3 regions of the Mesorhizobium sp. B2-1-3A genome follow, and region 1 is predicted to be linked to each of the others. Evidence: riboswitches for the same ligand, from Rfam matches in the RefSeq annotation. Region 1 holds a riboswitch; each other region holds the start of a gene.
What was found. Region 1 has a riboswitch for cobalamin ahead of FJ977_RS08075 (aromatic ring-hydroxylating dioxygenase subunit alpha). Riboswitches for the same ligand answer to the same signal wherever they lie in the genome.
Positions count from the first base shown of each region.

Region 2: it holds a riboswitch for cobalamin, as region 1 does, so the genes downstream of both, metE (5-methyltetrahydropteroyltriglutamate--homocysteine S-methyltransferase) here and FJ977_RS08075 (aromatic ring-hydroxylating dioxygenase subunit alpha) in region 1, are expected to answer to the same signal.
Region 3: it holds a riboswitch for cobalamin, as region 1 does, so the genes downstream of both, FJ977_RS30630 (DUF1636 family protein) here and FJ977_RS08075 (aromatic ring-hydroxylating dioxygenase subunit alpha) in region 1, are expected to answer to the same signal.

Region 1 covers NZ_VFWK01000002.1:318,854-329,282, forward strand. The annotation lists gene FJ977_RS08045 (carbohydrate ABC transporter permease) at 1-1,060, shown strand, start outside; gene FJ977_RS08050 (alpha-glucosidase family protein) at 1,065-2,729, shown strand; gene ugpC (sn-glycerol-3-phosphate ABC transporter ATP-binding protein UgpC) at 2,761-3,873, shown strand; gene FJ977_RS08060 (DUF680 domain-containing protein) at 3,951-4,187, opposite strand; gene FJ977_RS08065 (DUF680 domain-containing protein) at 4,256-4,459, opposite strand; gene FJ977_RS08070 (DUF680 domain-containing protein) at 4,532-4,732, opposite strand; cobalamin riboswitch at 5,227-5,428, shown strand; gene FJ977_RS08075 (aromatic ring-hydroxylating dioxygenase subunit alpha) at 5,544-6,791, shown strand; gene FJ977_RS08080 (hybrid-cluster NAD(P)-dependent oxidoreductase) at 6,812-7,912, shown strand; gene FJ977_RS08085 (PqqD family protein) at 7,909-8,487, shown strand; gene FJ977_RS08090 (serine kinase) at 8,520-9,569, shown strand; gene FJ977_RS08095 (glycosyltransferase family A protein) at 9,566-10,318, shown strand; gene FJ977_RS08100 (glycosyltransferase family A protein) at 10,320-10,429, shown strand, end outside.
Region 2 covers NZ_VFWK01000006.1:42,318-52,746, forward strand. The annotation lists gene FJ977_RS24790 (aromatic ring-hydroxylating dioxygenase subunit alpha) at 1-837, shown strand, start outside; gene metE (5-methyltetrahydropteroyltriglutamate--homocysteine S-methyltransferase) at 914-3,229, opposite strand; cobalamin riboswitch at 3,331-3,545, opposite strand; gene FJ977_RS24800 (multicopper oxidase family protein) at 3,747-5,141, shown strand; gene FJ977_RS24805 (PTS sugar transporter subunit IIB) at 5,179-5,466, opposite strand; gene FJ977_RS24810 (PTS sugar transporter subunit IIA) at 5,488-5,949, opposite strand; gene FJ977_RS24815 (PTS transporter subunit IIC) at 6,024-7,430, opposite strand; gene FJ977_RS24820 (NAD(P)H-dependent oxidoreductase) at 7,770-9,086, shown strand; gene proC (pyrroline-5-carboxylate reductase) at 9,089-9,904, opposite strand; gene FJ977_RS24830 (O-antigen ligase) at 9,965-10,429, opposite strand, start outside.
Region 3 covers NZ_VFWK01000008.1:335,316-345,744, forward strand. The annotation lists gene FJ977_RS30610 (precorrin-8X methylmutase) at 1-381, opposite strand, end outside; gene cobG (precorrin-3B synthase) at 384-1,856, opposite strand; gene cobN (cobaltochelatase subunit CobN) at 1,853-5,308, opposite strand; gene cobW (cobalamin biosynthesis protein CobW) at 5,328-6,365, opposite strand; gene FJ977_RS30630 (DUF1636 family protein) at 6,368-6,796, opposite strand; cobalamin riboswitch at 6,836-7,041, opposite strand; gene FJ977_RS30635 (winged helix-turn-helix domain-containing protein) at 7,071-8,270, opposite strand; gene FJ977_RS30640 (NADH-quinone oxidoreductase subunit A) at 8,660-9,025, shown strand; gene FJ977_RS30645 (NADH-quinone oxidoreductase subunit B) at 9,016-9,597, shown strand; gene FJ977_RS30650 (NADH-quinone oxidoreductase subunit C) at 9,602-10,204, shown strand; partial or broken gene FJ977_RS30655 (four helix bundle protein) at 10,290-10,429, shown strand, end outside.

The sequences.
Region 1 (10,429 bases):
CATCCTGGTCTCGTCGCTGCGCGACAAGGACCAGATCGTTGCCTCGGGCTGGTGGAATTCGTTCGCCAGTTCCAGCCAGACCGAGGCCGGGCGCCTGCCCCCCGCCTCGGCACAGACCCAGAAGGACGGCAAGTTCGTCCTCGAGGGCAACATTTTCGGCGACGGCGCCAGGCGCAGCATCAGTGCGTTCGGCGTCAAGGCGGCGTCACCGACACAGTATCCGGCCGGCACATCGGCAGACCTCGGCGACGGCGTGACCTTGCAGGTCAATGCCGATGGCAGCTTCGTCATGGCCTCGCCCAAGGCGTTCGAAGGCGATCGCGGCCAGCGCGTCTACTATGCCTCGTCGGCGCCGCCGAAATTCACCACCGACAACTACCAGACCGTGCTGTTTTCGGAAGGCATCGGCCGCTCGTTCATGAATTCGCTGACCGTCACCATCCCGGCGACCGTCATTCCGATCCTGATCGCCGCGTTTGCCGCCTACGCACTGGCCTGGATGCGTTTTCCTGGCCGTGCGCTGCTGATCGCGGTCATCATCGGCCTCCTGGTGGTGCCGCTGCAGATGTCCCTGATCCCGCTGTTGAAACTCTACAACGGCGTCGGCACTTTCTTCGGGGTGCCGTCGAAGACCTATCTCGGCATCTGGCTGGCGCATACCGGCTTCGGCCTGCCCTTCGCCATCTATCTGCTGCGCAGCTATATTGCCGGCCTGCCGCGCGAGATCATGGAATCGGCCCGCATCGACGGTGCCAGCGATTTCGAGATCTTCGTCAAGATCGTGCTGCCGCTGTCCTTCCCGGTGCTGGCCTCCTTCGCCATCTTCCAATTCCTGTGGGTATGGAACGATCTGCTGGTGGCGATGGTTTTCCTCGGTACGGCACCCGACCAGATCGTGTTGACAGCCAAGCTCAATGCGCTGCTCGGCTCTCGCGGCGGCAACTGGGAGATCCTGACGACATCGGCCTTCATCACCATCATCGTGCCGCTGATCGTGTTCTTCTCGCTGCAGCGCTATTTCGTGCGCGGGCTGCTTGCCGGCTCGGTGAAAGGAGGCTGAAACCATGCAATCCGCTTTGAAGGCCAGCTCGAAGCCTGACCTCGCCGTCGATCGCGACTGGTGGCGAGGGGCCGTGATCTACCAGATCTATCCGCGCAGCTACCAGGATTCGAACGGCGACGGGATCGGCGACCTCAAGGGCATTATCGGGCGGCTGCCCTATATCGCCGCGCTCGGCGCGGACGCCATCTGGATCTCGCCCTTCTTCAAATCGCCGATGAAGGATTTCGGCTACGACGTCTCGGACTATTGCGACGTCGACCCGATGTTCGGCACGCTGGCAGATTTCGATGCACTGACGGCGGAGGCGCATCGGCTGGGCCTCAAGGTGATGATCGACGAAGTGCTGTCGCACACCGCCGACAACCATCCCTGGTTCAAGGAAAGCCGGTCGAGCCGCGCCAATCCAAAGGCGGACTGGTATGTCTGGGCGGACGCCAGGCCGGACGGCACGCCACCCAACAACTGGCTTTCGATCTTCGGCGGATCGGCCTGGCAGTGGGACACCAGCCGCCAGCAATACTACATGCACAATTTCCTGGCCGAACAGCCCGACCTCAACTTCCACAACCGCGAAGTCCAGGACGCCCTGCTCGACGTCACCCGCTTCTGGCTGGAACGCGGCGTCGACGGCTTCCGCCTCGACACGATCAATTTCTACTTCCACAGCCAGGGCCTGGAAAACAATCCGCCGCTGCCGCCTGAAGAGCGCAACGACCAGACAGCGCCAGCGGTCAATCCCTACAACTACCAGGACCATCTTTACGACAAGAGCCGCCCGGAAAACCTCGGCTTCCTCGAACGCTTCCGCGCCCTGCTCGATGAATATCCGGCGACCGCCGCGGTCGGCGAAGTCGGCGATTCGCAGCGCGGGCTGGAAGTCGTGGCCGCCTATACCGCCGGCGGCAAGCGCGTGCACATGTGCTATTCCTTCGACTTCCTGGCGCCGGAAAAGATCAGCGCGGCCAAGGTCCGCTCGGTGCTGGAAGCCTTCGGCAAGGTCGCCAGCGACGGCTGGTCGTGCTGGGCGTTTTCCAACCATGACGTGATGCGCCCGGCCTCGCGCTGGGCTGCCGACGAGGCCGACCCGACCGCCTATCTCAAGGTCATCTCGGCATTGCTGATGTCGCTGCGCGGCTCGGTCTGCATCTATCAGGGCGAGGAGCTCGGGCTCGGCGAAGCCGAATTGCGCTTCGAGGATCTTCAAGATCCCTATGGCATCCGCTTCTGGCCGGAATTCAAGGGCCGCGACGGCTGCCGCACGCCCATGGTGTGGGATGGCAACGCCACGAATGGCGGCTTCTCCCAGGCAAAGCCGTGGCTGCCGGTGCCGGCAAAACATCTGGCGCAAGCGGTCAATGTCCAGCAGGGCGACCAGGCTTCGCTGCTCGAACACTACCGGCGCTTCCTCACCTTCCGCCGTGCCCATCCGGCGCTGGCCAAGGGCGATATCACTTTCATCGAAAGCGAGGGCGACACTGTCGCGTTCACGCGCCGGGCGGGCAATGAGCAAGTCGTCTGCGTCTTCAACCTCGGCGCCAAGCCGGCCAAGGTCGACCTAGGCGGACCATCACTGCAACCCTTGCCGGGACACGGGTTTTCCGGGCAGGCGAGCACCGGTTCGATCGAACTTGGTGGTTACGGCGCCTGGTTCGGGCGCATCGACTGAATCTTTTTGAGAGATCACTGGGAGGAAACCAATGGCCGATGTCAATCTGAGACAAGTGAAGAAGTCCTACGGCAATCTCAATATTCTCCACGGCATCGACCTCGATATCAAATCGGGCGAATTCATCGTCTTCGTCGGTCCGTCCGGCTGCGGCAAGTCGACCTTGCTGCGCTCGATCGCCGGGCTCGAGGAAATCACTTCGGGTGAGCTCAAGATCGACGGCGAGGTCGTCAACGACGTGCCGCCGTCGAAGCGCGGCATCGCCATGGTGTTCCAGTCCTATGCGCTCTATCCGCACATGACCGTCTACGACAACATGGCGTTCTCGATGAAGATCGGCAAGGAGAACAAGGCCGAGATCGACCGCCGCGTGCGCCAGGCGGCGGAAATCCTGCAGCTGACCAAATATCTCGACCGGCTGCCCAAGGCGATGTCGGGTGGCCAGCGCCAGCGCGTCGCCATCGGCCGCGCCATCGTGCGCAATCCGAAAGTGTTCCTGTTCGACGAGCCGCTGTCGAACCTTGACGCCGCACTGCGCGTCGCCACGCGCATCGAGATCGCCAAGCTCAAGGAATCGATGCCCAACACGACCATGATCTACGTCACCCACGACCAGGTCGAGGCGATGACGCTGGCCGATCGCATCGTCGTACTCAAGGATGGCCACATCGAGCAGGTCGGCACGCCGATGGATCTCTACAAGAAGCCCGGCAATCTGTTCGTCGCCCAGTTCATCGGCTCGCCGGCCATGAACATCCTGCCGGCGACGATCGACAAATCAGGCAGCCCGACCGTCGTCAGCCATGTCGGCGGGCGCAAGGCTACGGTGCCGATCACGACGCCGGCCTCGGCGAAGGGTGCGGCTGTAAGCTTCGGCGTGCGGCCGGAGGACCTGATCATCGCCACCGGCGCGGACTATCTGTTCGAGGGAACGGTCGATTACGTCGAGCAGCTCGGCGAGGTTCAACTGGTCTATGCCGACATCGGCCGCGCCGACCTGCCCCTGGTGACCAAGCTGCCGGGCAATGTCGAGGTCAAGCGCGGCTCGACGCTGCGGCTGACCGCCAATGCCGAGGACTTGCATATCTTCGACACGGACGGGCGGTCCTTCGCGCTGCATGAAGCGGAAGCAAAGGCCGCTTAAGAAGCCCGTCTTGACGGCAGAAACAAAAAGAGCGGCGGGCAAGGCCCGCCGCTCTCTTTTACGATCGACTTTGGCTGTTAGTGGCCGAAGAGGTTCCGGTCGGCGCCCTGGGGCGCGGACTTCTGCACATCGCCCGACGAATTGAGCAGCTTGTAGACGGGCGAATCGCCGTTGCGGATCGAAGCCGTGCGCGAGTTGTCGACAGAAGTCGCGGCAGGCTGGTTGGCGCCATTGGAGTTGAAGTTGTCACTTCCGGCGAAAGCGCTGCCCGAGAGAGCGAGAACGGCGGCGGCGGCGATGATGATCTTGTTCATTTCAAGTCTCCTGAATTTCAAGTTTCAACGGGACGGCAGGCAGGCCCGCCACCCCGGAGAATCGGCCGTTAGTGGCCGAAGAGGTTGCGGTCGGCACCCTGGACAGGTGTCTGGGCAGCCGGTTCCGACTTCTTGATCGAAGCGGTGTACGAGCTGTCGGTCGAAGTGACAGCGGGCTGGTTGGCGCCATTGGAGCCGTAGTTGTCGCTGCCGGCGAAGGCGCTGCCGGAGATAGCCAGAACGGCGGCGGCAGCAAGGATGATCTTCTTCATTTCAAGTCTCCTGAATTCTTCGAGTTCCGCCAAGGCGGCGAGCCAGGGCCACCGCCTGCTGGAAATCGACTGTTAGTTGTTGCCGAAGAGGTTGCGATCGGCACCCGTGACAGGCGCCTGAGCAGCCGGTTCCGACTTCTTGGTCGAAGCGGTGTACGAATTGTCGACGGCAGCAGTGGCTGCAGCGGCATTCGAACCATAGTGATCGCTACCAGCGAAGGCGCTGCCGGAAATGGCCAGAAGGGCGGCGGCAGTGAGAACAATCTTTTTCATTTTTGGTACTCCAGTATTTTCCCGTCCGTCTAGCGGCGTGTCTTGGGATTAAAATCGCGTCGTTCGGACAGCCCCGATGTGGGAAAGCCATGTGGCCGTTTCCAATCACGAAGTTGTTCCGTGTGGACCAAGAATCCACCACTTGAAATTGTACCAAGGCATTCCATTGCAAACATTTTTCTTTTTGATATCAATCGATTAGATAAAACCAGCAATACGATCACCTGATGTATCGAAGGCTCAGCGTTCACAGCGTGCTGTACGCACCGTCAACAGAAACGAACCGTTCGGTTCGATTTTAGAATCTGCTAATAGTCACTTTTCGAAACCGTTAACCCTTTTTGCTTCGGTTCCGGGACGATTTCGATAGCCGGCATCGTCGTCACCGAGACGCGTTTCGTGGCCGTTCTTCCTGACTCCATGGTTGCTGAAGCGTGTCGCGCCACATGGATGCGATGTCGCTTTCATGCCGATGTCGCATGCGCTGTCGTGATTAGATCATGGCCATCTCAGGTGCCGCTTCGTGACGACGGGGCGGAGAATTGGGAAGCCGGTCAAAGTCCGGCGCTGCCCCCGCAACGGTGGTGGAGTTCAAGTCGCAACGGGAGACCACTGGGCGGAAGCCTGGGAAGGTGTCGCGACCGTCCGAAAGGACACTCCAGAGCCCGGAAACCAGCCCGAGATTTTTGAACTCGACTGATCGCGGTGGGCGGTCAAGAGGTGGATAGTGCATGACCAGCGCTTCGCCGGGACTGCATCCGATCCTTCCTCCATCACCACCATAGTCAGTCCTTAAACACGAGGACAGGACATGGATGTGCGCAACGATATGCTGAGGCTCTTGAACAGCCGCAGAGAGGGTTTCTCGCTCGAGCAGCCTTTCTACACCGGCCCGGACTATTTCAAGCTCGACATGGAGCTGATCTGGTACCGCGACTGGCTTTTCATCGGCCATGATTGCGAATTGCCCAAGCCCGGCAGCTTCATCACCGTACAGATCGGCGACTACCCGGTCGTGCTGGTGCGCGATCAGCAGGGCAAGATCAACGCCTTCCACAATTCCTGCCGCCATCGCGGCAGCAGGGTCTGCAACACGGACAAGGGCACGGCCGCCAAACTGGTCTGTCCCTATCACCAGTGGACCTATGAGCTCGACGGTCGCCTCCTGTTTGCCCGCCAGATGGCCGATGGCTTCGACAAGAGCCAGTTCGGGCTGAAGCCGGTCGCTTGCGAAAGCGTCGCCGGCTACATCTTCATCTGCCTGGCGAAGGATCCAGCCGACTTCGCCCCGATGCGGGCGATGATCGAACCCTATCTCAAGCCGCACCGGCTCAGCGAGGCAAAGATCGCCTTCGAGAGCACCATCGTCGAAAAGGGCAATTGGAAGCTCGTCTGGGAAAACAACCGCGAGTGCTATCACTGCGCGGGCAATCACCCGGAGCTGTGCAAAACCTTCCCGGAAGCACCGACCGTGACCGGAGTGCAAGGCGCCGACAGCGATCCGGAGATGCTGGCGCACTGGGCCAAATGCGAAGCGGCCGGCCTGCCGAGCAAGTTCCGCATCGACCCGGCGGGGCAATACCGCGCCACGCGGGCGCCGCTGCTGCGCGATGCGGTCAGCTACACGATGAACGGCAAGCGGGCGGTGAAGAAGAACCTCTCCGACAGCGTCTCGGCCGACCGTATCGGCACATTGATGCACTATCACTACCCGACGACCTGGAATCATATCCTCATCGACCATGCCGTCACCTTCCGCGTGCTGCCGATCAGCGCCACCGAAACCGCCGTGACGACCAAATGGCTGGTGCACAAGGATGCGATCGAGGGCGTCGACTACGATCTTGCCGAGCTCACCCATGTGTGGACCGAGACCAACGATCAGGACCGCCGCATAGTCGAGGAAAATGCCCTCGGCATCCTGTCGCCGGCCTATGAGCCCGGCCCCTATTCGGAGCTTCACGAGGGCGGCGTGATCCAGTTCGTCGACTGGTACGCCCGCTTCATCGGTCCGCGCCTTGCCGAAGGCGGCCGGCCGGCGTTGCGCAGCGTCGCCTGAGAGGTTGAGGGATGAATGCGATGACCGACCTTGGCCTCTATCGCCATCTCGATCAGATGGCCCCCTGGAACGACAGGCTGCAGGTGCTGGAAGTGATCGGCGTCAGCGACGAGGCGCCTGACGTCAAGACCTTCACTTTCCGATCCGACAACCAGACCTGGTTCCGCTACAAGCCGGGCCAGTTCGTGACGCTGGAGCTGCCTGCGCCGGACGGGCCGCTGATGCGCACCTATACGCTGTCCTCCTCGCCGTCGCGGCCCTTCTCGATCGCGGTCACGGTGAAGGCGCAGGCCGGCAGCATCGGCACGCGCTGGATGTTCGATCACCTGACACCCGGTTCGCACGTCAAGGCCTATGGGCCGAGCGGCGACTTTTCACTGCACAGCCATCCGGCGGCCAAATACCTGTTCATCTCGGCCGGTTCCGGCGTGACGCCGATGATGTCGATGCTGCGCTGGCTGAACGACTGCGCGCCATGGACCGATGTCGGCTTCGTCAATTGCGCGCGTCGCGCCGAAGAGATCATTTTCCGCAAGGAGCTCGAACTGCTCGGCAGTCATATGCCGGGCCTGTCGCTGGGCTTCATGATCGAGGAGCGGTCAAGCCGCGAGGGCTGGTATGGCCATATGGGGCGCATCGACGCCATCCGGCTGCCATTGCTGGCGCCCGATTTCCGTGAACGCGAAATCTTCTGCTGTGGTCCGGACCCTTTCATGCGCGCCGTGCGCGGCATGCTGGAAGCCGCCGGTTTCGACATGACGAAATACCACCAGGAAAGCTTTGCCGCACCTGCGGTGGAGGAAATCCCGGCGCCGTTCGCAACGCCGCCGCAGGATGGCGTGGCCGTTCCCGTCGAGGCCGCAACGCCGATCCGCTTCGCGCTTTCGGACGTCGACGCCGAATGCGTCGCCGGCCAGACCGTGCTGCAGACAGCGCGTGCCTCCGGCGTGCGGATACCCGCGGCGTGCGAATTCGGCCTGTGCGGGACCTGCAAGGTGAAGAAAGTCTTCGGTGCCGTCGAGATGAGCCACAATGGCGGCATCCTCGACCACGAGATCGACGACGGCTTCATCCTCGCCTGCTGCTCGAAGCCGCTATCGGCGCTCGAAATCGAGGCGTGATCCGCACGGGCCTCGATTGGCCCCCAGAAATGTCGGCGCCCTGCCGGCGCCGGTTGCCTTGCCAAGAAAGAACCGAGCGTTTACAGGCGTTGTCAGTGGAAGCGATCCCGCTGGCGGGCGGGAATTGTGAAGCGGGGGCAACAATGACGCATGATTGCGACACCTATGCGGTTGCGAGTAGGGACATCGTCTTCGAATCCTTCGATGGCGAGGCCGTCGTGCTCAACCTTGCGAATGGCAAGTATTTCGGCTTCTCCGATTCCGGCAGCAGGGTTTGGCAGGCGCTCTCGTCCGGGGTCAACGCCCAAGCCCTGATCGGGCTGACCGCCGGTGGCTCGACACTGGGCGCGGCGGAACTCGAACACTTCATCTCGCAACTGCTCGAAATGGGGTTGCTGGTGCGTTCAGATCAGGTTGCACAAGCGCTGCCGGGCGAGCTATCGGCCGAGCTTGCCGCCACGAACGAACCGCTCAATGTGAGCATTCACGACGACCTCGCCGACCTGATCATCGTGGATCCCATCCACGAGGTCGAGGAACCCCTCGGCTGGCCGGCGGTCAAGCAGGCATCCTGAAGAGCGGCTGCGTCCGGGATAGAGGGCGCTGGATGCCGCGCGTCACGCTCGAAACCTTGCCGGATTACGCACGGTATCTCATCACCGCCGCGGAAGGAGCCGCTGCACATTATCCGGCCCCGCTGACGGTCCGCCTGCCCCGGCTGCAACTGACCGCGCATGTCGCTCCCGGCGTGCTTGCGGATGCGCTCGGCCACGCCTTTGTCGAGGCAGCGGATGACCAGACGGAGCCGTCGGCATGCCGTATCTTCACCGTTCATCCCGGCATCGACGGCATCCCCGAGCCGGCACGCTGGGGCGACGCGCATTTCACCGAATACGGCTTTGCCGAACGGCTCGCCGGGGACGGGCTGCGCGGCCACTATTTTCACGATCTGGATTTCTGGCAGGTCTACGATCCTGAGCGCCGCATTGGCGTGCAACTGATGGCGTCGGCCGATGCCTTCCCACCCTGGGAGCCGACAGCGCCGCTGCGGGCCTTCCTGCATTGGGAATATGCGGCGCGCGGCATGCGGCTGACCCATGCCGGCACGCTCGGTGCCAATGGCAAGGGCGTGCTGCTTGCCGGCGCGGGGGGCGCCGGCAAATCCGGCACCGTCGCCGCCGGCCTGCTCAACGGGCTCGACAGCGTCGGCGATGACTATGTGCTGATCGATCTCGCCGGTGGCGTAACCGCGCGGCCTCTGTTTTCGACGCTGAAGCAGGATGCGCGCGGTTTCGCGCGGCTGGGCCTGAAGCAGCGGCTGGGGGTCGAGAGCCCCTTGAACTGGCAAGGCAAGCACACTTTTCACATTGTCGACATAGCGCCCCGGCCGGTACCCCCGGCGCTGGACATCGTTGCGCTGGTGGTGCCACATATCGGCGGTGGCGAGGCGAGTTCGATCGTGCCGGTGCCGCGGCGAGACGCCATGATAGCGCTGGCGCCGTCGGGCATCATGCAGATGCCGGGGGAACGCGAAAGCGGCTTTCGTTTCTTCGGCGATCTCACCCGCCTGCTGCCAAGCTACCGTCTGTCCTTGGGAACGCATCCCGAGGAGATCGCCGGCACCATTGCAGATTTTCTAACGCGAGTTGCTTCGTGAAGTTGAGCGTGATCATGCCTGTCTACAACCGCGAACGTTATGTCGTTTCGGCATTGCGCTCGCTGGTGCGCCAGCGCGACGCCGCCGATCTCGACATCATCGTCATCGATGACGGCTCGACCGACGGCTCGGCGGAGGCCGTGCGCTCGATGATGGGCGAGAACCCCTGCATCCGCCTGTTCCGGCAAGAGAACATGGGCGTGACCAGAACCCGCAACATCGGCCTCAAACTGCTCAAACCGGAAACGGAGCTCGTGTCGTTCCTCGATTCGGACGATGTCTCGCCGGTCGGACGATTCAAGGCCGATATTGCGTTCTTTCAAGCCGACCCCGATCTCGAGCTTACCTATTCCCTCATGATGCTGGTCGACGGCATCGACGACGACAGGCTGGAACCCGAGCCAGGCAGCCATTTCATGACCGTGAGGGGAATTCATCTGTCATCGGGCATTTTCTCGCGCAAGCTCGTCGATCGGATCGGCGGCTTCGACGAGGCCTTCCACCAGGCGGAGGACACCGACTATCTGCTGCGGACCTTTGAAAGTGGACCCAGATTCGTCACGCCGGATACCGTGGCGCTTTATTACAGACGTCACCCCGGCAATATGACGAAACAGGCCGACACATCCCTTCGGGAATTCATGCGGGCCATCCACAAATCGATGCGACGGCGCAAGGCCGACCCCTCCTTGCGCGGCGTCGAAGGCATCTTCGATGTCAAGGAACTCGCCAATTGGCGGTTCATGTAACATGCGGAACTACGGCGTCGTCATACCGGCCTTCAACGCAAGCGGCACGATCGCCGAGACGCTGCTCTCGGTCGCGGCGCAGACGGTGCTGCCTGAACTGGTGGTGATCGT
Region 2 (10,429 bases), on a different contig from region 1:
CTGATGCCGAAGGATTTCGACCGCGCCGCGCATGGATTGAAGAAGCTGCATGTCCGCCTCGCCGAAGGTCTGGTGTTCATTTCCTTCGCCGAGATGCCACCGGATTTCGATCCGGTCGAACAGTCGCTGCGAACCAGCTGCGGCCAGTATGGTTGGGCTGATGCCAGGGTGGCGCATCGCGAGACCTATCAGGTTGACGCCAACTGGAAGCTCGCCGTCGAGAACTATGTCGAGTGCTATCATTGCGGTCCGGCGCATCCGGAATATTCGCAGACGCATACTCTGGAAAAACCGACCGAGATGATCGAACAGCTCAACGCCGCGATGGAGCAACGCACCCGCGCGCTCGGTATCGAGATCGGCAGCGGCGACCGCTGGCGGAATTCGGCCGCTGGACAGGAAGCCATCCACACTTTCCGCTACGCGCTCTACGATGGTGTTTCGAGCGGCAGCCAGGACGGCTCGCCGGTGGCACCGCTGATGGGCCGCTTCACCGATTACGATGGTGGCGTCACCTCCATCCATCTCGGCGGCACGAGCTTCCTCGTCTGCTACCCCGACCACGGCATGATCTACCGCTTCATTCCGAAGACGGCTGATACCTGCGAGATGGAACTCATCTGGCTGGTGCGCGGTGACGCGGTCGAGGGCCAGGATTACGATCTGGAGAAACTGACCTGGCTGTGGAAGGTCACCACCGACGAGGACAAGAAAATCATCGAGCACACCGCGCGCGGCGTGCGATCGCACTATTTCGTACCCGGACCGATCGCGCCGATGGAGTACAACGAGCTGCGCTATATCGGCTGGTATCTCGAGGAGATCAGCCGACCCTGAGGGCTTTCCCTTGGGAATGCGTCAAGACGATGAGATAGCGGAGCCGCCATCGGATGCGCTGGCGGCTCCGCTCCGATCAGGCCGCGGCTCTGAGCTGTCTTGCCGCCTCCACCATGTTGACCAGTGCCGGACGGACCTCGTCCCATCCGCGGGTCTTCAGGCCGCAATCCGGATTGATCCAGAGTTGCCCGTCGGCAAGGCGTTGCCGGGCCAGCGTCATCAGATCGATCATTTCGCCGACCGCCGGAACGCGCGGCGAGTGGATGTCGTAGACGCCCGGGCCGATCTCATTTGGATATTTGTGGGTCCGGAAAGCGTCGAGAAGCTCCATCTTCGACCGCGACGTCTCGATCGAGATGACGTCGGCGTCCATCGCGCTGATCGCATCGAGGATGTCGTTGAACTCGGAATAGCACATATGAGTGTGGATCTGCGTGCCGTCTCCAACGCCTGACGATGCCAGGCGGAAGCACTCGACCGCCCAGTCGAGATAGGTCTGCCAGTCGGACTTGCGCAGCGGCAGCCCTTCGCGCAGGGCGGCTTCGTCGATCTGGATCATTGCCGCGCCCGCCGCCTCCAGGTCCCCCACTTCGTCGCGGATGGCGAGTGCGATCTGGCGGCAGGCCACGCTGCGTGGGATGTCGTCGCGCACGAAGGACCAGTTGAGGATCGTCACCGGCCCGGTGAGCATGCCCTTGACCGGCCTGTCCGTAAGCGACTGCGCGTAGTTCCACCACGAGACCGTCATCGGACGTGGCCGCGACACGTCGCCGAAGATGATCGGCGGCCGGACATAGCGCGAGCCATAGCTCTGCACCCAGGCATGTTTGGTGAAGGCAAAGCCGGCGAGTTGCTCGCCGAAATACTGCACCATGTCGTTGCGCTCGAACTCGCCGTGAACCAGCACGTCGAGGCCGATCTCTTCCTGCCAGCGGATCGCCGTCTCGGTTTCCTTCTTCAGGAAGGCCTCGTAATCGATATAGCTCAACTCGCCCTTGGCATGGGCGGAGCGCGCCTTGCGCACTTGCGGGGTCTGCGGAAACGAGCCGATCGTGGTCGTCGGAAAGTTCGGCAGGCCAAGTTTTCGTGCCTGCAACTCGCGCCGCTCGGCGAACGCGCCCTGCCGGCGCCGCATCGGCTCCGTGACAGCCAGCAGCCGGCCTTCCACCAGCGGATCATGCACCTTGAGCGATGTGGCGCGGGACTGGACGGCCTCGGCCGATGCCTGCAACTCCTTCGCAACCGCGCTCTTGCCTTCGACAAGCGCCTCCGCGAGCAGCGTCAGCTCGTCCATCTTCTGGACCGAGAAAGACAGCCAGGATTTGAGGTCCGCATCGAGCGTGGTCTCCAGTTCCAGATCGATTGGGACATGCAGAAGCGAACAGGAGGGCGCAATCTCGATGCGGTCGAGCGGCCAGCCGGCAACGACCGGGCGGATGCGGTCGAGAATGGCGGGCAGGTCGGCCCGCCAGACGTTGCGGCCGTCGATCAATCCGAGCGAAAGGACCTGGTCCTTTCGCGACAATCGGGCAACGGGTTCCAACTGCTCCGGCGCCCGCACAAGGTCGATGTGCAGGCCGGCGACAGGCAAGGCCAGCGCCGTTTCCAGATTGTCGCCCAACGCGCCGAAATAGGTTGCCAGCATGATGTCGAGATCGGGAGCCGCCGCCGCGAACTTCTGATACGCCAGTTCGAGACCGATGCGTTCGGCCGCATCGAGGTCGAGCACGAGGCAGGGTTCGTCGATCTGCACCCAGCGGGCACCGGCCTGCGACAATTGCTTGAGAAGCTCGGCGTAAACCGGGAGCAGCCTTGGCAGCAACGCTATCGGGTCGAAAGTGCTGCCGCGCGCTTTGGCCAGCTTGAGAAAGGTGACCGGGCCGAGAATGACCGGGCGCGTGCGGATGCCGAGGGCTGCGGCCTCGCGAAACTCGCTGAGTGGCTTGGTCGAACGGAGTTCGAACGTCTGGTTGGCAGACAGTTCGGGAACCATGTAGTGGTAGTTCGTGTCGAACCACTTCGTCATCTCAAGCGCGGCAACGCCGTGGGCGCAAGCTTCATGGTCGTTGCCCTGATCGCCGCGCGCCATTGCGAAATAGACGTCGAGCGGAACCTCGCCTCCGTTCCAGCCATAGGCTTTCGGAATCGCGCCGACCATGATGGCCGTGTCGAGCACATGATCGTAGAGCGAGAAATCGTTCGAGGGGATTTTCGTGATGCCACGATCGCGCTGTTCGATCCAGTTGGCCTCGCGCAAGCGCTTGGCGGTTTGGAGCAGGTCTTCGGCCGAGCTCTTGCCCGACCAGTAGCTTTCCAACGCGGCCTTGAGCTCGCGATGCCGGCCGATGCGTGGAACACCGAGCGTGGCGGTCGGGACTGAGAAAGTAGACATTGCATACCCCATAAGGTTGGGGGCATGGGTCAAGCGGATGCATGCAGAACCAGCAGCGAAGGCCGCGGCCTGCAGGCTACCACCGGGACACCCCGCCCGTGGACGTTTCAGTTCGTCGGGGCAGGTCTCCTGGCTCACGGGTCGTCGCTTCTGTCCGTCTTCCCAGGCATTTGCCTAGTGACATTCTGGACAGCGGCTCGCCGCTCACAGTTGCGGGGGCAGCTCCGGCATCGCCATGGCACGGGCCATGCTCACCGGATTCCCTCTTAGCTCCGACCCCGATGAGGACCGGAGAACCACGACCCCACCATGTTCCACCAACACAGGCTTCATGTCAAGAAAGATATAAAGAGATGTTTATATCTTTACGTGTTGTGATGCTATGATCGCCGGCGAATGCCACCGACATCGCCATGGCAATGGCGAGATGCGGTGTGCCAATATCGGCATTTGCACTGGTGGCTGGCCTGTGATCCAAGGCGACGATAAATCCCACGCTTTGCAGTTGGAGCGCTGAATGACCGGATTGACACGCCGCGGGCTCTTGAAAACGGCAGCGGTTGCTGGCGCCAGCGGGGTCGGGCTCTCGGCCATCGGCAGGTTTGGCAGCTGGGCCGCCGCCAGTCCTGAACCGGTGGTGCTGCAGACGGCGAAAATCCAGGCCAGCCTGATGGACGTCGGCCCGACCAACAATGTGCTGACCTATGGCAGTGCCGGAATGCCGCCGGTGCTGAGAATGAAGAAGGGCGAACCGTTCGCCGCGCTCCTCGTCAACGGCATCGACGATCCGACGACCATCCACTGGCACGGCATTCGTCTGCCCAACAAGATGGATGGCGTGCCCTTTCTGGTGCAGCCCTATGTCTACACCGGCGATCATTTCGACTACGCCTTCGCCCCGCCCGACGCCGGCACATTCTGGTATCACCCGCATTGCAACACGCTGGAGCAGATGGGCCACGGCCTGACCGGCGTGATCGTGGTCGAGAATCCGAACGATCCGAGATTCGACGCCGAATTCGTCCTCAATCTGCGCGACTGGCGCCTTGGCGACGACGGCCAGTTCATCGACCAGTTCCGGCCGCGCGATGCCGCCAGGACCGGCACCTACGGCACGGTGCGCACCGCCAACTGGCTCGACCAGCCGCGATATGACGCGCCGGCCGGCGGGCTGGTGCGCCTGCGGGTTGCGATATCAGACGTTACCCGCATCTACGCCTTTCGGGTCGACGGCGCCGAGGCGATCGTGATGGCGCTGGACGGCAATCCCGTGCCGCAACGTTTTTCGCCCGATGCCTTGCTGCTGGGGCCGGGCCAGCGCATGGAACTCGCCATCCGCATGCCGGACGAGGAGGGCGCGGTCGTCAGCCTGCGAGACGTCAGGGGCACCAAGCCAAAAATCCTGGCTAGCCTGCACGCGACGGGTAGTTCGCTCAAGCGGGATGTTCGCGATCTTCCACCGCTGGAAGCAAATCCGGTGGCGGAAGTCGATCTCACCGCCGCCCAGCATATTTCGTTGGCACTCAGCGCCACGGCAGAGAACGTCCCGAGCGACGGCATCTGCGGTTCGCTCGGTTACAGTTTCTGGGCCATCAACAAGGTGCCGTGGCCAGGCGATACATCCGATCCGACCGCGCCGCTGGCCGAACTGAAGCTCGGCAAGAGCTATGTCATCGACATGGAGAACCTGACGCCGCAGTCGCATCCGATGCACCTGCATGGCATGAGCTTCAAGGTGCTGTCGTCCTCGACACGCCAGGTGCAGCCGCTGATTTCCGACACCTATCTCATCCAGCCCAACGAGAAGGTTCAACTCGGCTTTGTCGCCGACAATCCGGGCGACTGGCTGCTGCACTGCCACATCATCGAGCACCAGAAATCGGGCATGACGAGCTACGTCAGGGTGGCCTGAAGCCGAGCACCGTCGCCGGAGCCGCGTCGTCGGTGATCTACTTGCGCAGTTGCGCCTCGATCTCGTCGAGCACCTTGTCCTTGCCGATGCCGGTGAGGAAGGCGAGGCCCTTGATGACCGGCTTGGTCACCGAAGCCGAGATCGGGGTGGTGGCGACAATGAAGTCGACGCTGTCGGCCAGCCCCGGCACTTCGGTGGCTTTTGCCTGTTGCGCGTTGAAGGTCAGGCCGCGCTGCTTCATGGCCTCGGTGACGGCGACATTGACCGCCGTCGATGTCGCGATGCCCGTGCCGCAGGCAAAGAGAATAGTTTTCTGTCTGGACATCTCTTGCTTCTCCTTGGGTTATCAGCCGAGCACGGCACGTACGTCGTCAAGCGTCCTGGCGGACCTCAAGCCGTCCAATGCCTCTGGATTCTGGATGGTGGCCATGACGGACTGCAGCGCTTCAATCTGCTTGTCCTTGTCATTGATGGCAAGCAGGAAGACGAAGCCGACCGGCAGCTTCTCGTCGGGATCTTCCATGTTGGCGAACGTCACCGGCTTTCTCAGCGTGCCCATCGCGATGCCGGGCTTCAGCACATGCTCGGGATCGGTATGCGGCACCGCGACATTGTCGGCGCGTTCCAGCGGCAGTCCCGTCGGGATGGTCATTTCGCGGCGCACGACCGCGTCGGCATAGGAGCTTTTGACATAGCCAAGGCTCTCGAGCCGGCCGGCCAGGACGCGGATGATCTCCTCGTTGGTCGAGGCATCCGATCCGAGCACGATCGCTTCGGGATCCAGAAGCTGCATGAGGCTGTCGGACATGTTCTGCTCCGTCTATAAAAGTCGTGCGCCCGAGGAGGGCGCACGACCGTTTCAAATTCAAGGCGCGATGGCGCTTAGGCGGTGCCTTCGGCCGGCTCGTCCTCGGCGCCCGCTGCCCGTTCCCAGCCGAGCGGGTTGCGGCGGTAGAGGATGAACAGCGCGGCGATGACGACTGCGATCAGGATGATGCCGAGCAGCCCAAGTCCCTGGATCGCTTCGATGATCACATAGGGAACCCAGAGGAAGCCGTCGACCACCGAGGTGATCTGCAGCGCATCCGCCGGCAGTTTGAAGCCCGATGCGACGGCCGCGCTGGTGAACAGCGGCGCCAGCGCGTTGGCGACGTAGAAGCCGATGGCCAGCGTCACCGTGCCGATCACCACCATGCGGAACACATTGCCTTTGACCAGAGGCGCGGTCATGGCGACGATGAAAGGGATGACCGCGAGGTCGGCGAACAGGATGACGCGGTTGCCCGGCAGGATCACCGACAGGATGATCGCGATCGGCACCAGGATCAGCGACGACGAGATCGCGGCCGGATGTCCGATCAGGATCGCCGAATCGAGGCCGACGAGCAGCTCGCGGTCGCCAGTGCGCTTGCGCACGAACTCCTGCGCCGCGTCGGAAACCGGAAGCAGGCCCTCCATCAGGATCTTCACCATGCGCGGCAGGAGCAGCATGACAGCCGCCAGTGTCATGCCGGTGCCCAGTACCTTGGCCAGCACCACGCTGAGATCACCGGCGTTGTAGAAGGCGATGGCGCCGAGCACGAGGCCGATGATCAGGCCGAGCACAACCGGTTCGCCGAACACGCCGAAGCGGCGCTCGATGGTCTCGGTGTTGATGTTGATGCGGTTGATGCCGGGAATGCGGTCCATGATCCAGTTCAGGATGATGGCGATCGGCAGGATCTGCGCCGAGGCGAGATGCGGCACCGAAATGCCGGGCACGCCGTAGAATTGCTGCACCGCGCGCGCCGACCAGTCGGCGAACAGCAGCGACAGGGCTGCGACCAGGGCCGCGATCGCAATGCCGTAGGCCAGATTGTTGGTGGCGGCGACGACGAGCGAGCCGACAAAGGCGAAGTGCCAGAAATTCCAGACGTCGACATTGAGCGTGCGTGTCATGCGCGTCAGCAACAGCACGATATTGACCAGGATGCCGACCGGAATGACCCACAGGCCGACCGACGAGCCGAAGGCGATCGCCGCCGCCGAGGGCCAGCCGACATCGATGATGTCGCGATGGATGCCGGTGTTGGTGACGATGGCCTTGGCGACGTCGCCGATCGATGTGAACATCAGCCCAAGCACAAGGTTGATACCGATGAAGGCGACGCCGATGGTGACGGCGGCACGGAAGGCCTTGCTGACCTTGGCACCCAAGACCACGGCTATGATGAAAATGACGATCGGCAGCAGGATTGTCGCACCGAGCGTGTCGATGGCCCCCTTCAGGCCAGCGAGAACTGTATCCATTCTTCCTCCCCTGGAGCCCGAGCCTACGCCTCGCAATGCTCCTTGATCTCATCCACGCCTTTGCCGCCAGTCTGGCGCAAAGGCACTCCCCAGATTGCCCGCGGCGAATGCCCGTCGACCTATCGGCTCGATGAACATTTGCCTTTGTCAGCAAACGAATGTTTTATTTAGACTGTTCACAACAATGTCAATTGGCAACCCTTTGGGCCAATCGGTCCGGGGAAGGTGCCTTTTTCGGGCATTTTGGGCTCGGAATCGCGGCTTGCGAGCGGTTTCATTGGCACACGCGACCGGTCCCTGCTAATCCGGCCGCAAATCAAGAAGCTGTGGACATCCTGCATGACCAATGTCGCCTTGACCGGCCTTGCCCGCGATCTCGCCCATCGTGCCGAAGAGGGCCGCCCGGTGCGCATCGGCGTCATCGGTTCGGGCGAAATGGGCACAGATCTGGTCACGCAAGGCATGCTGATGCCGGGCATTTCGGTCTGCGCCGTCTCCACGCGGCGTCCCCACACCGCGCGCGAGGCCATTCGCATCGCCTATGGCGATGAAGCGATGGCGGTCGAAGCCGACACCGCGTCGAAAGTCACCGGTGCCATCGAGAGCGGCAGGATCGCCATCACCTCCAACGAGATGCTGGTCACCAATCCGCTTATCGACGTCGTCATCGACGCCACCGGCAAGCCGGGCGTCGCCGCCGATTTCGACCTGATGGCGATGGAGCATGGCAAGCATCTGGTGATGATGAATGTCGAGGCCGACGTCACCATCGGCTGTTATCTGAAGCAGCAGGCCGACCGGCTTGGCGTGGTCTATTCGGTCGGCGCCGGCGACGAGCCGTCGAGTTGCATGGAGCTGATCGAGTTTGCTTCCGCGCTCGGCCTGACCATCGTCTCGGCCGGCAAGGGCAAGAACAACCCGCTCAATCGTGACGCCGTGCCCGACGATTATCGCGAGGAAGCGATCCGCCGCAACATGAACCCGCGCATGCTGGTCGAGTTCGTCGACGGTTCCAAGACCATGGTCGAGATGTGCGCCATCGCCAACGCCACCGGCCTGGTGCCCGACGTGCCCGGCATGCATGGCCCGAAGGCCGACCGTGACGACCTCGTCAAGGTGCTGATCCCGCGCGAGGATGGCGGGCTGCTCACGAAAAAGGGCGTCGTCGACTACACCATCGGCAAGGGCGTCGCGCCCGGCGTCTTCGTCATCGTCGAGGCGACGCATCCGCGCGTCATCGAGCGCATGGACGATTTGCATATCGGCCACGGTCCCTATTACAGCCTGTTCCGGCCCTATCATTTGACATCGCTGGAAGTGCCGCTGACCGCCGCCCGCATCATGCTTTTCGGCAAGCCCGACATGGTGCCGTTGCGAAGGCCCGTCGCCGAAGTCTGCGCCGTCGCCAAGCGGGACTTGGCCGCCGGCGAGATTTTCGATGCGATCGGCGAGACCTGCTATCGCTCCTGGACGATGACGGTCGAGGATGCTCGCGCCCAGCGCGCCCTGCCGGTCGGCCTGCTCGAGGGTGGCAAGGTGCTGAAGCCGGTCAGGAAAGGCGAACTGCTGACCGCCGATAACGCCGCGCCCGACCCGACGACGAGGCTATTCGCCTTGCGCCGGCTGCAGGACGAGATGCTGTACGGGGCAACCTGAGCTTATTTCCCCAGTTCGATCGACCGCAGCCGCGCCGCCTCAACCGCTTCGGTGAGCAGATTGGTCAGCCGGTCCTCGCCCATCAGCACGCCAAGGGCGGCTGCTGTCGTGCCGTTCGGGCTGGTCACCTGCTGGCGCAGCACGCCCGGTTCCTCCTGGCTTTCGGCGGCGAGCGAGGCGGCGCCATAGACCGTCTGCATCGCGAGCAGCTTGGCGGTTGCCGGCGGCAGGCCCGCCTTCTCCGCGGCCACGGTCAGCGCTTCGATGAAGTGGAAGATATAGGCCGGCCCCGATCCCGACACGGCGGTCACGGCATCCATCAGGCCCTCGTCGTCGATATCAGCCACTTCGCCGCTCGCCGACAGCAGGTCGGCGACGAAACGCTTGGTGTCGTCGGAAACCAGTTGATTGGAGAACACCACCATCATGCCCTTGCCGATCGAAGCAGGCGTGTTGGGCATGCAGCGCACGATCGGCGCGCGGTTTCCCAGGATTTCCTCGAAGGTCGCCACTGGTGTGCCGGCGGCGATGCTGACGAACGTGGTGCGCCCGTCCCCAAAACGCTTGTAGTCGGCGGTGACGTCGCGGATCACTTGCGGCTTCACCGCGATGACGACCAGATCAGGCACTGCGTCGGCTGGAAGAGCGCCGGCATCTCCAGCCGTGCCGCAACCGAGTGCGGCGGCGCGCTGGCGAAGATCGGCGTTGGGCTCGACGACGAAAACCGCCGACGGCGCAAGCTTGCCGGATTTCAGCCAACCCGCGAGCATGGCGTAACCCATATTACCGCAGCCGGCGAGAACAAGCCTGATCGTCATCTGAAAGCCCTCCGAGGAAAGGCCTCACATAAACGTTCGCGCCGCGTCCGGAAAGCCCTGTCAGGCCGGGCGGGAAGGGTTGCGCACCGCGATCGGACGCAGTGACACCTGCCTCAGGCCAAGCACGCCAAGCACGAAGAACAGCCAGACCGGATCGCCGCGATGGAAAAAGAAGCTTTCGAGGAAGGCGTTCAGCGCGGTGAACAGCACCACCATCATGAAGAAGTCGCCGAGATAGATGTTTTCCTTGCGCAGCGGAATGCGCATGTAGTCGCGCAGCGGCGCTATGAGAAAAGTGTAGACCGCCGCGCAAAGCGCCGGAACGCCCATCAGCACGGCGATGTCGAGATAGCCGTCATGGCCGTGCACGATGGTTCTGATGTCCCAGGGACGATCGAAGGGCTGATCCTGGTTGAGCAGCAACGGCGTGCCCCAGAAGCTCTCATAGCCGTAACCGGTCCAGGGCTTCTTCGCCAGCATCGAGCCGGCGAACTCCCACAGCGTCGTGCGGCCCGTGTAGGTCAT
Region 3 (10,429 bases), on a different contig from region 1:
GCGCTCGCCCCACAGGTCGATGGCAGCGGCCGAGCGGGTGTTGCCGATCTCTTTGGCGATGTCGTGCGTGCGCGGGTCGCGCAGCGTACAGATCACCTCGTTGCCGGCCGGCAGCCGGGCGCGGGTGACACCATGCGAGACCATTTCGGCATCGCAGAAGATCGGCGCGCCGGCGGCAAGCGCCTTGCGCGCAGCGGTGACGAAGTCAGGCGAGAAAACGAAATGGCTTGATGCTTCGACCTGGCCGCAGGCATGGATCATGCGGATGGCGACATCGGCCTCGGCTTCGGAAAAGCGCGAGAGGTTGGCCTCGGCGCGAATGATGGCGAAGGAGCGCTCGTAGATCGCCGTGCCGTCGTGGATGTAGTCGTAGGCGGCCATGCTCATTTCCGTTTTTTAGTTTGGGCCTGTCGGTAAGTCTCGGCGATTGCCGCCGGCCCGAGCCTTGTCAGGCAAGCAGCGGCGGTCTCGCCCTGAAATCGTGCGCTGCGGATCATCGCCGCGACGCGACTGAAGCCGCGCGCGGCGTCATAGCCCGGCCTGTAGCCGGCAGGAAGAGCCTTTGCCGTCGCGTTCACGACAAGTCCGGCTCCATTTTCGCCGCCGACGATTGAGAGCGCCGCCGGGCCGGGATGCGCACAGCCCTTGGCGCAGCCGGAAATGTGCAGCGTGAAGTCGAGAATATCCGCATTTTCGGTGGCGATCGTCTCGGCGATGTCACGCGTGGCGATGCGGCCGGAGGCGCAGGCCGGCGTGCCGGGGCAGGCGGCGATGCGGGTGCGCGGATCGGTGGGGGAGGTGGCGAAGCCGAGGGCGGCGGCTGTTTGCTGTAGGCTTGTGCAAGCAGCGTCTGGCTGGCCAACGAAGAACAGGGCGCGGCCCGGTGCGAGACGGATTTCGGTGGTGCCGAGAGCGATTTTCGCGAGGGCGATGATTTTGTCAGCAGGCATGCTGCCGTAGGGAAGAGCGATGCCGAGGGCGAGAGTGTCACCGGCCAAAGGGAAAAGGCCGATAGGTCTGCGCGAGGCGCCCCCCTCTGTCCTGCCGGACATCTCCCCCACTAGGGGGGAGATTGGCAGTTCCAGCGCTGGCCTTCCCTTTTCAGCCGTAGAAATTGGCGAAGGCGAGCGTGAATGAGCAATCTCCCCCCTAGTGGGGGAGATGTCCGGCAGGACAGAGGGGGGCGCCGTAGAATGCCAGCCTGCGAGAGACACCAACTGCCGCTCCGACAAATCCCTCGCATGTGCCTCACGGCCCTTTTCGGCGACCATCCTGAGTGCCGCGACGGCTATGTCTCTCGCGGCATCCGCGTCGACCTTTGCCAATGCTTTCGCGTTTAGGCCGTCTCCGGCAACCGATACACTCCAAAAGATGTCGTTGTCGGCTCGCACGGCCTTCAGCCTGATATCGGCTGTCACCGCATCCATCGCCAGTTGTCCGCCGCCATCGACAATCACCGAAACCTTCGGCCCCAGCCTCGTCGTCAGCCCTGCCTCTTCAATTGCCATCCTGATCCGCTCAGCCAAAGGCCTGGGATCGGCTACCTCTTGAGGGTCGATACCCGCCAGCGGTCCTGTTTCCACCGGCACGCCGGTCCGCACCGCAATGCCCAGCGCATCGACCTCCGCCGCCAGCAGCGCGGCGCTCTCCGCTGTCAGCCCACGTATCTGCAAGCTGCCGCGCGCTGTCACTTCCATGATGCCGTTGCCATGCCGCAGGGCGGATTCGGCCAGCCCGATCAAAAGCTTCGGTGATAGTCCTCCTGCGACAGGATTAAGCCGCACCAACAGCCCATCGCCGGTCTGCATCGGTGCCGACAGGGCCGGACAGGCGCCCCGGCGCGAGAAGGCGTTCATGCCGCCACTCCCAGCGCCTCGGCTTCGGCAATCAGCGCGGCGAGATCGTCGTCGATGGAATTGCGCAGGGGATGCCAGAGGCCGCGCCGTCGCGCCGAGAGAAAACGCTCGGCGATGATTTTCGCGGCGGCCGGGTTTTCGCGCAGGATGAAGGCCCGAACTTCCTCGTCGCCGACATAGGCGTCGTGTACGGCCTCGATCAGCGCGCCCGAAATGGCATGGGTGGTCTCGGCGAAGCCGACCAGCCGGTCGACAGTCTCGGCGAATTCGGAGGCGCCGCGCGGGCCGTGCCGCATCTGTCCGGCAATGAAACGCGCGTTGACGGCGCGGGCGCGTACCACGCGCGAGACGGCCGCGCCGACCGAACGCGGCTTCGGCTTTTGCGGGTCCGTCGTGTCGAGGACGATGACGTCGGCATTCCGGCCAAGTGCTGCAAGTGCTGCCGAAAAGCCGCCGATGAAGGCGACGTCGGCGGAGCCTTCGAGAATGTCGCGGCCGGGGTCGTCGCCGGTGTGGACCAGAAGATCGGCTTCGGCGATGCGGGTTTCGAACGCGCCGGGCGCCGAGATGCCTTCGCCGCCGGCACCGCCATAGGCATGCGAGGTGGCGTCGAGATAGGCGCGGCCGATTTCTTCGCGCGCCGCCCAGTCGCCGCTCGAGAGGAGATTCTCGACGCCGGCGCCATAAGTGCCGGGCGAGGTACCGAAGATGCGCGGGCTGATCTTGCCGTCGGCTCGGGTCCGGGCCGCGAGCGGGTTTTCCGAATCCTCTTCGTCGCGCGCGGCGACGGCATTGGCGGCGGCATCGATCAGCGCGATCTGGGTCGGGAACATGTCGCGGAACAGGCCCGATATGCGCCAGGTGACATCGACGCGCGGGCGGCCGAGCGTTGCCGGAGGCAGCACTTCGATGCCGGTGATGCGGCCGGTGGCGGCATCCCATTGCGGCCGGCAGCCCATCAGTGCCAGGCCTTGCGCGATTTCCTCGCCGCCGGTGCGCAGCGAGGCCGAGCCCCAGAGGTCTATCACCAGAGAGCGCGGCCAGTCGCCATGTGACTGGAGGTAGCCGCGCACGACCTCTTCCGCCGCCGCCTTGCCCAGATCATAAGCGGTCGGTGTCGGCATCGTGCGTGGATCCGACGTGAACAGGTTGCGGCCGGTGGGCAGCACGTCGGAACGTCCGCGCGCGGGCGCGCCGGCCGGCCCGGCCTTGACGTGACGGCCATCGAGCGCGGCGAGCAGCGCCGACCTTTCAGCCTCGGCACTTTGGCGGCGCATGGCGTCGGACTCATCGTCGGGCGCGCGGCCGTAGATATGCAACCCGTCCTTGATGGCGAAGTCCTTGAGGTCGCAGAGCCAGGTGTCGATGCGGCGTAGCGCCTCGTCGGGCGCGTCGGTCCTGGCGACACCGGCTTCCGAGGCAAGGCCGGTTTTTTGCGCCGTGTCGACGATCAGTTTTGCCAGGCGGTCGCGGCGGCGACGGTCGAGGCCGTCCGCCTGGGCATATTCGTCAACCAGGCGTTCGAGCTTGTGCTGGTCTTCGTCCAGTCCCGCGCCGGTCAGCGGCGGCGGCAGATGGCCAAGCGTGACGGCGGCGATGCGCCGCTTGGCCTGCGCCGCTTCGCCTGGGTTGGAGACGATGAAGGGATAGATGACAGGCAAGGGACCGGTGACGATCTCGGGAAAGCAGCTTTGCGAGAGTGCAACCGTCTTGCCCGGCAACCATTCCAGCGTGCCGTGCGCACCGACATGGATGAGCGCGTGGACGCCGAGGGATTTGCGAAGCCACAGGCCAAACGCGATCAGGGCGTGACGGGGGGGGAGCGTTGGATCGTGGTAGTCGGCGCGGCGGTCGGCGGAGCGGCCACGGTCGGGGGCGAGGGCTACGGTGATGTTGCCGAAGGTCGCGGCGCGGAAGGGGAAGTGTTTTTTGCCTGTCTCGTATTCCGCTTTTCCCCAGGCCGCTTCAACGGCAGTCATTGCCTCAACCGGCAACTCCTTGGAGAAGCCGAAATAGTCCTCCAGCCCCAACCCCTGACCGCCCGCATCCAACAAATCCAGCAGCGTACGCGGCGTTTGCGGAATCCCCTCAACCACATAACCCTGCTCCTTCAGGTCATGCAGCATCGCCAGCACGCTCGACGGTACATCGAGGCCGACGGCATAGCCGGTTCGGCCCGGTGCGCTTGGATAGTCCGGGATCAGGATGACAAGCTTGCGCTCGGCGCGTGGTGTCTCCTGCAGCTTGATGAAGGCCACCACGCGGTCCGCCACCTGCACTACGCGATCCGGCTCCGGCCGGTTGGCGAAGGCGCGATGGCCAAGTGCCGGATCGACATCGCTTTCGCCCTTGAAGGAAATGGCGCCGGCGAGGATGCGGCCGTCCAGTTCTGGCAGCACGACATGCATGGCGAGGTCGGCGGGCGCCAGGCCGCGCTGGTTGTTTTTCCAGACGTCGCGGCGTGTGGTGGCGACGATGACCTGGAAGACGGGCACGCCGGCACGGTCGAACAGGGTTTCGACGCCGGGTTCGGCACCGGAGGCGAAGGCGGTCGCGGTGATGATGGCGGCGGGTTTCAGCGCGGCGAACGCGGTTTCCACAAAGGCGAGTGACGCCGGCTCTTTCAGGCTGGAGACGAAGATGGGGACCGGGAGCATGCCGCGTTGGCGCAGTGCTTCAAAAAGGGCATCAATCGGCGCGACATCGGCGGCGAGAAGCATTGAGCGATAGAAGAGGATCGGCACCACCTTTCCTTCCCCCTCGAGGGGAGGGTGGCCCGCAGGGCCGGCTGGGGTCGGGACCACCAGATGTGGCGTTTCTTTGAGTCGGCGCGTTTCGGAGAGGACCCCACCCCCGGCCTGCGGCCGGACCCACCCCTCGAGGGGGAGGGGGACGACGCCGCGGTTCGGCTCGTAGTAGCCAGCCTTCGGGACCGCGACTGGCTCAACAATGTCTGCCTGCGACCCCGCCAGCCGCGCCAGCCTCTGCACCAGCGCGCTCATATTGGCCGGGCCGCCCTCGCGAAAATAGCCGAGCAGCGCGTCCAATTCCTGGCGCGGCAGCGTCGAGGCTTCGATCAGCCTGAGGTCCTCGTCATGGCTTTCGCCGGGGAGCAGCGCGAGTTTAATGCCGCGTTCGCGGGCAATCGAGGCAAGCTGGTCGCAGCCATAGCGCCACCAGTCATAGCCGCCGAGGATGCGCACCAGGATGATCTTGGCGTGGCGGGCGACGCTGTCGATCCAGAGGTCGACGGACATGGGATGGCGCAGGTCGCGCAGTGCCGCCAGCCGCATCGAGGGCAGGCGGCCGGCATCCGCCTTCCAGGCCGCGGCCAGGCCGGCAAGGTCGCTGTCGGTGAAGGACAGGGCCACGATATCCGCCGGCGTCTGCCGCAGATCGACCGGCTCGGCGAGATCGTCGAGCGAGGCGGAGGTCGTGGTGAGGATATGCATCGCGGTCCGTGTCTGAAAATCAGCCGGCGAGTATAGCCTCGATTGCCGGGCGGTTCAGCCCCTTGAGGCCGATGACGACGAGGCGCGAGCGGCGGTCGTCCTCGGCCGTCCAGGCGCGGTCATAGTAATGATTGACGCGCGGGCCGACGGCCTGCAGCAGGAGCCGCATCGGCTTGCCACCGACCTCGACGAAGCCTTTCACGCGCAGCACGTTTTCCTGTTCGGCGGCGGTGGCGACGCGCTTTGCCAGCTCGTCCGGATTGGCGATCGAGGGGATGTCGACGATGAAGGTGTCGAAGTCGTCATGCTCATGGTCGAACGCGCCGTCATGATGGGATTTGCGGTTCTCGATATCGTCCTCGACGGCGAGACCGAGGCCGAGCAGCACCGAGGGATCGACCTTGCCATGCGAGGTCGGCACGATCTTCACGGCGCGGGCCGAATGTTCGTTGACGATGGCATTGGCGCGGGCCGAGCCGGCGGCGTCCATCAGATCGCTCTTCGACAGGATGATCAGGTCCGCGCAGGCGATCTGGTCCTCGAACACTTCCTCGACCGGGTCGTCATGGTCAAGGCTCTCATCCCCGGCGCGCTGCGCCTGCAGGGCGTCCATATCGTTGGCGACGCGGCCTTCGGCAAGTGCGGGACCATCGACCACGGCGATGACGCCATCGACCGTGACACGGCTCTTCACCGTCGGCCACTGAAAAGCCTGGACCAGCGGCTTGGGCAGGGCCAGGCCCGAGGTTTCGATCAGGATGTGGTCGACCTTCGGCGTCAACGACAGGATCTGGTCGAGCGCCGGCACGAAATCGTCGGCCACGGTGCAGCAGATGCAGCCATTGGCCAGTTCGACGATATTTTCCTCCGGGCAGGTGTCGATGCCGCAGCCCTTCAAAATCTCGCCGTCAATGCCGATGTCGCCGAACTCGTTGACGATGATGGCGATACGCTTGCCGCCGGCGTTTTCCAGGAGATGGCGGACCAGCGTCGTCTTGCCGGCGCCGAGGAAGCCGGTGACGACGGTGCAGGGGACGCGGGATACGGAAGCGCTCATGATCAGTCCTTCAGCATGTCGAGGGGAGGGATGCGGGCAACAAGGCCGCGCTTGAGGGAATCGGGGCGGCCGCGCCACGGGATGAGGCCGTCGGTCGAGGTGGCGAAGAGTTTGGCGCCGGTGACGAGGTCGGCGCCGCTGGCCACGGTCAGGTCGCCGAACACATAGCTCCAGCAGCCATCGCGCAGGATCGCGGCGCTCAGCCGGCGCTTGCAGTTGCCGAGACATTCCACCGTGCGGACGCGGATGTTGTCATCGGCTGCGGCGCGGCGCGTGTCCTCAGCCAACAGTTCTCCGGCGCGGGGATGGGCGTCGGAACCGGTCTCGTCGCGACAGGAGGCGCAGACGATGACCGTGACGCCGGCCAAGGCTTCGCTGTCGGCGGACGAATTGTCCGCTGTGCCAGCCGAAAAACTGCTGTTCTGGTCCAAAAAGCCGGGCTCCTTGCCCGGAAACCCGCCGGGCGATCGGATTCTCTTGTCGCAGACGGCAGGTCTCCTGGCTCGCGGGTCATCGCCTTGGGTGCCGCCTTCCCGGGAAACTCCCAGTGGCTTTCGGCCTTGGCTCTTCGCTTACAGTTGCGGGGACAGCCGCGGATTTGAGATCGAAATCCCGCACCGCATTCCCTCTTAGCCCCTGCCGTTGCGGGCAAGGGACCGTCTGGACGGGATTTAGGCTTTTGCAGGCAGCGGTGTCAACGCACGGCTACGACACGGCGATGTCGGCCAGCGCCGGACCCAGATCGCCTGCCGGAGTCACGTCCATGCGTTCAAGGCCAAGCCAGCCCTGCATCTGCTTCAATTCCTCGAAGAGCTGAGCGGCGGTTTCAGGCGGCGCGCCGGTCTCGGGGTAGGCGGCATGGACGCGCAGGACGCTCGCCGGCCGGTCCGCCTTGAGGTCGACGCGCGCGACGATCCGGTCGCCGAGCAGGAAGGGGAGGACGTAATAGCCGTATTGGCGCTTTTCAGCCGGTGTGTAGATTTCGATCCGGTAGTGGAAATCGAACAGCCGCTCCGAGCGCGAGCGCTCGAAGACGACTGGATCGAAGGGCGCCAGCAAAGCACGCGCCTCGATTTTCCGGGGCAGGCGCGCGTCCTTGTGAAGGTAGGCCGGCTTGTCCCAGCCTTCGACGCGTACCGGCAGCAATTCGCCCGACTCGACCAGTTCCTCCAGCCGACCCTTCATGTCGGCCGGCGACAGCCGGAAATAGTCGCGCAGGTCGCCCGATGTCGCCACGCCATGGGCGCGGGCCGAGATGCGCAGCAATTCGCGGTGTGCATCCTCGGCCGGGGGCACCGGCAGGTCGAGGATCGCCTGCGGCAGCACGCGCTCCGGCAGATCGTAGAAGCGCTCGAAGCCGCGGCGGTGCGCCGTGGTGATGCGCCCGGCCCAGAACAGCCATTCGAAGGCGTGCTTGGCATGGCTCCAGCCCCACCAGCCCCCGGAGCCTTTCTGGCCTTCGAGCGCCGAAGCCGCGATCGGGCCGCGCTCGACGACCGCGCGGTAGATGTCTTCTATATAGGCGGCGTGTTCGCGGCCCCATTTGGCCAGTCCCAGATACATTTCATCGCCTTGCTCGGCTCGCTGCATGCGCCAGCGCATCAGCGGGTAGGTCTCGACCGGCAGGAACGAGGCCTCGTGCGCCCAGTATTCGAAGACAGTGCGCTTGCGCGTCACGGCGGCATTGTCGAGCAGCGTGAGCGGGTAGGGGCCCAGGCGCGAATAGAGCGGCATATAATGAGCACGCACCACCGCACTGACGGAATCGATCTGCAGCAGGCCGGTGCGGGAGAGCACACGGGCGAAATGGCGGCGGTCAGGTGTGCCATTTGGGCGCGGATCGAGAAACCCTTGAGCGGCGAGTGCAATGCGGCGGGCGGCGGCAAGCGAGATTTTTTCCTTCATGCAGGCATCACTCTGAGGGGCTTCGGCTGTGGGTCGGGTCTTTGTCTGGGCAAGTTCTTGTCGCAAAACCGGGGTCCACTTTTGCGGAACCTGCGTGGTGATTCCAACCCATGCTAGCAGGGTTTTGGCGGCAACCATGTCAGGAGAGAAAAGTGGAGTAAAAAGCGAAGGAAATCAAACAGGAGCGGATCGGACCAGTTTCTCCGGATATGCCGTCCAGGTCGGCGTTTTGAACAAGGTTTGACTTGCTTCGCTGGAAGTGCTGCGCTAACCCTCGCCGCGTTGCAGCATAGGCCCCTTAAAACGGTTCAGCGGTTAAACTGTCACGCTTCCGCATTAAGGTCCGGTGCTGTAATCAAAGTGGATTGGCGCCAACGGAAAGCCGCTGCATGAACGCACTTCTCAGTTCGTACCTGCCTATCGTCCTGTTCATAGGCGTGGCACTGGTCGTCGGCCTGGCGCTGCTGGCCGCCCCGTTCCTGGTGGCCTACCGCAATCCCGATCCCGAAAAGCTTTCCGCCTACGAGTGCGGTTTCAATTCGTTCGACGATGCCCGCATGAAATTCGACATCCGTTTCTACCTGGTGTCGATCCTGTTCATCATCTTCGACCTGGAAGTGGCCTTCCTGTTCCCCTGGGCCGTGTCCTTCTCGAAGATCGGCATGCTCGGTTTCTGGTCGATGATGGTGTTTTTGGCAGTGCTGACCATCGGCTTTGCCTATGAATGGAAAAAAGGAGCGCTGGAATGGGATTGAACGACAGTTCAGGCACCCTCGTCGCGCCGAAGCCGAAGGGCATTATCGATCCCAACACCGGCAGGCCGGTGGGGGAGGACGATCCCTTCTTCCTCGAGATCAACAATGAGCTTGCCGACAAGGGCTTTCTGGTCACCTCGACCGAGGCGCTGATCACCTGGGCGCGCTCGGGCTCGCTGATGTTCATGACCTTTGGTCTGGCGTGCTGCGCGGTCGAGATGATCCACACCTCGATGCCGCGCTACGACTCGGAGCGGTTCGGTGTCGCGCCGCGCGCGTCTCCGCGCCAGTCCGACATCATGATCGTCGCCGGCACGCTGACCAACAAGATGGCGCCGGCGCTGCGCAAGGTCTACGACCAGATGCCGGAGCCTCGCTACGTCATCTCGATGGGCTCCTGCGCCAATGGCGGCGGCTACTACCACTATTCCTATTCGGTGGTGCGCGGCTGCGACCGCGTCGTGCCTGTCGACATCTATGTGCCCGGCTGCCCGCCGAGCGCCGAAGCTTTGCTCTACGGCATTCTTCTCCTGCAGAAGAAAATCCGCCGCACCGGCACGATCGAACGGTAAATCCATGGCCGCATCCCTGAGCGAACTGTCGACCTATCTCGGCGAAAAGCTGATCGGTCGCGTCAACGACGCGGTGCTCGCCTATGGCGAGCTCACCATCCATGTCGAGCCGCGCGACCTCATCGAAGTGGTGACCTTCCTGCGCGACGATGCGCGCTGCCAGTTCATCTCGATCATCGATGTCTGTGGGGCCGATTATCCGTCGCGGGCCAAGCGCTTCGACGTCGTCTACCACCTGTTGTCGCCGAAGCAGAATGTGCGCATCCGCGTCAAGGTGCAGGCCGACGAGGAGACGATGGTGCCGTCGATCACCGGCGTCTATCCCGGCGCCGACTGGTTCGAGCGCGAGACCTACGATCTCTATGGCGTGCTGTTCTCGGGCCATCCCGATTTGCGCCGCCTGTTGACCGACTACGGTTTCGAAGGCCATCCGCTGCGCAAGGATTTCCCGCTGACCGGCTTTGTCGAGGTGCGTTACGACGACGAAGCCAAGCGGGTCATCTACGAGCCTGTGGAATTGAAGCAGGAATTCCGCAATTTCGATTTTCTTTCCCCTTGGGAAGGCACGGATTACGTGCTGCCCGGGGACGAAAAAGCGAAACAGTGAGTAGGGAAGTAGTGAGTAGTCAGTAGGGAAAGAATTGGAGCAACGGATCGAATCTTATCGCGACTTGAAGGTGTGGCAATCGGCGATGACGCTCGCCGAAGATTGTTACCGCTTCACCAAAGAGTTTCCGAGGGATGAGATTTACGGCATGACCTCTCAGATGCGCCGATCAGCAGTTTCGATCGCGGCGAACATCGCAGAGGGATACGGTCGGGAAAACAGAGG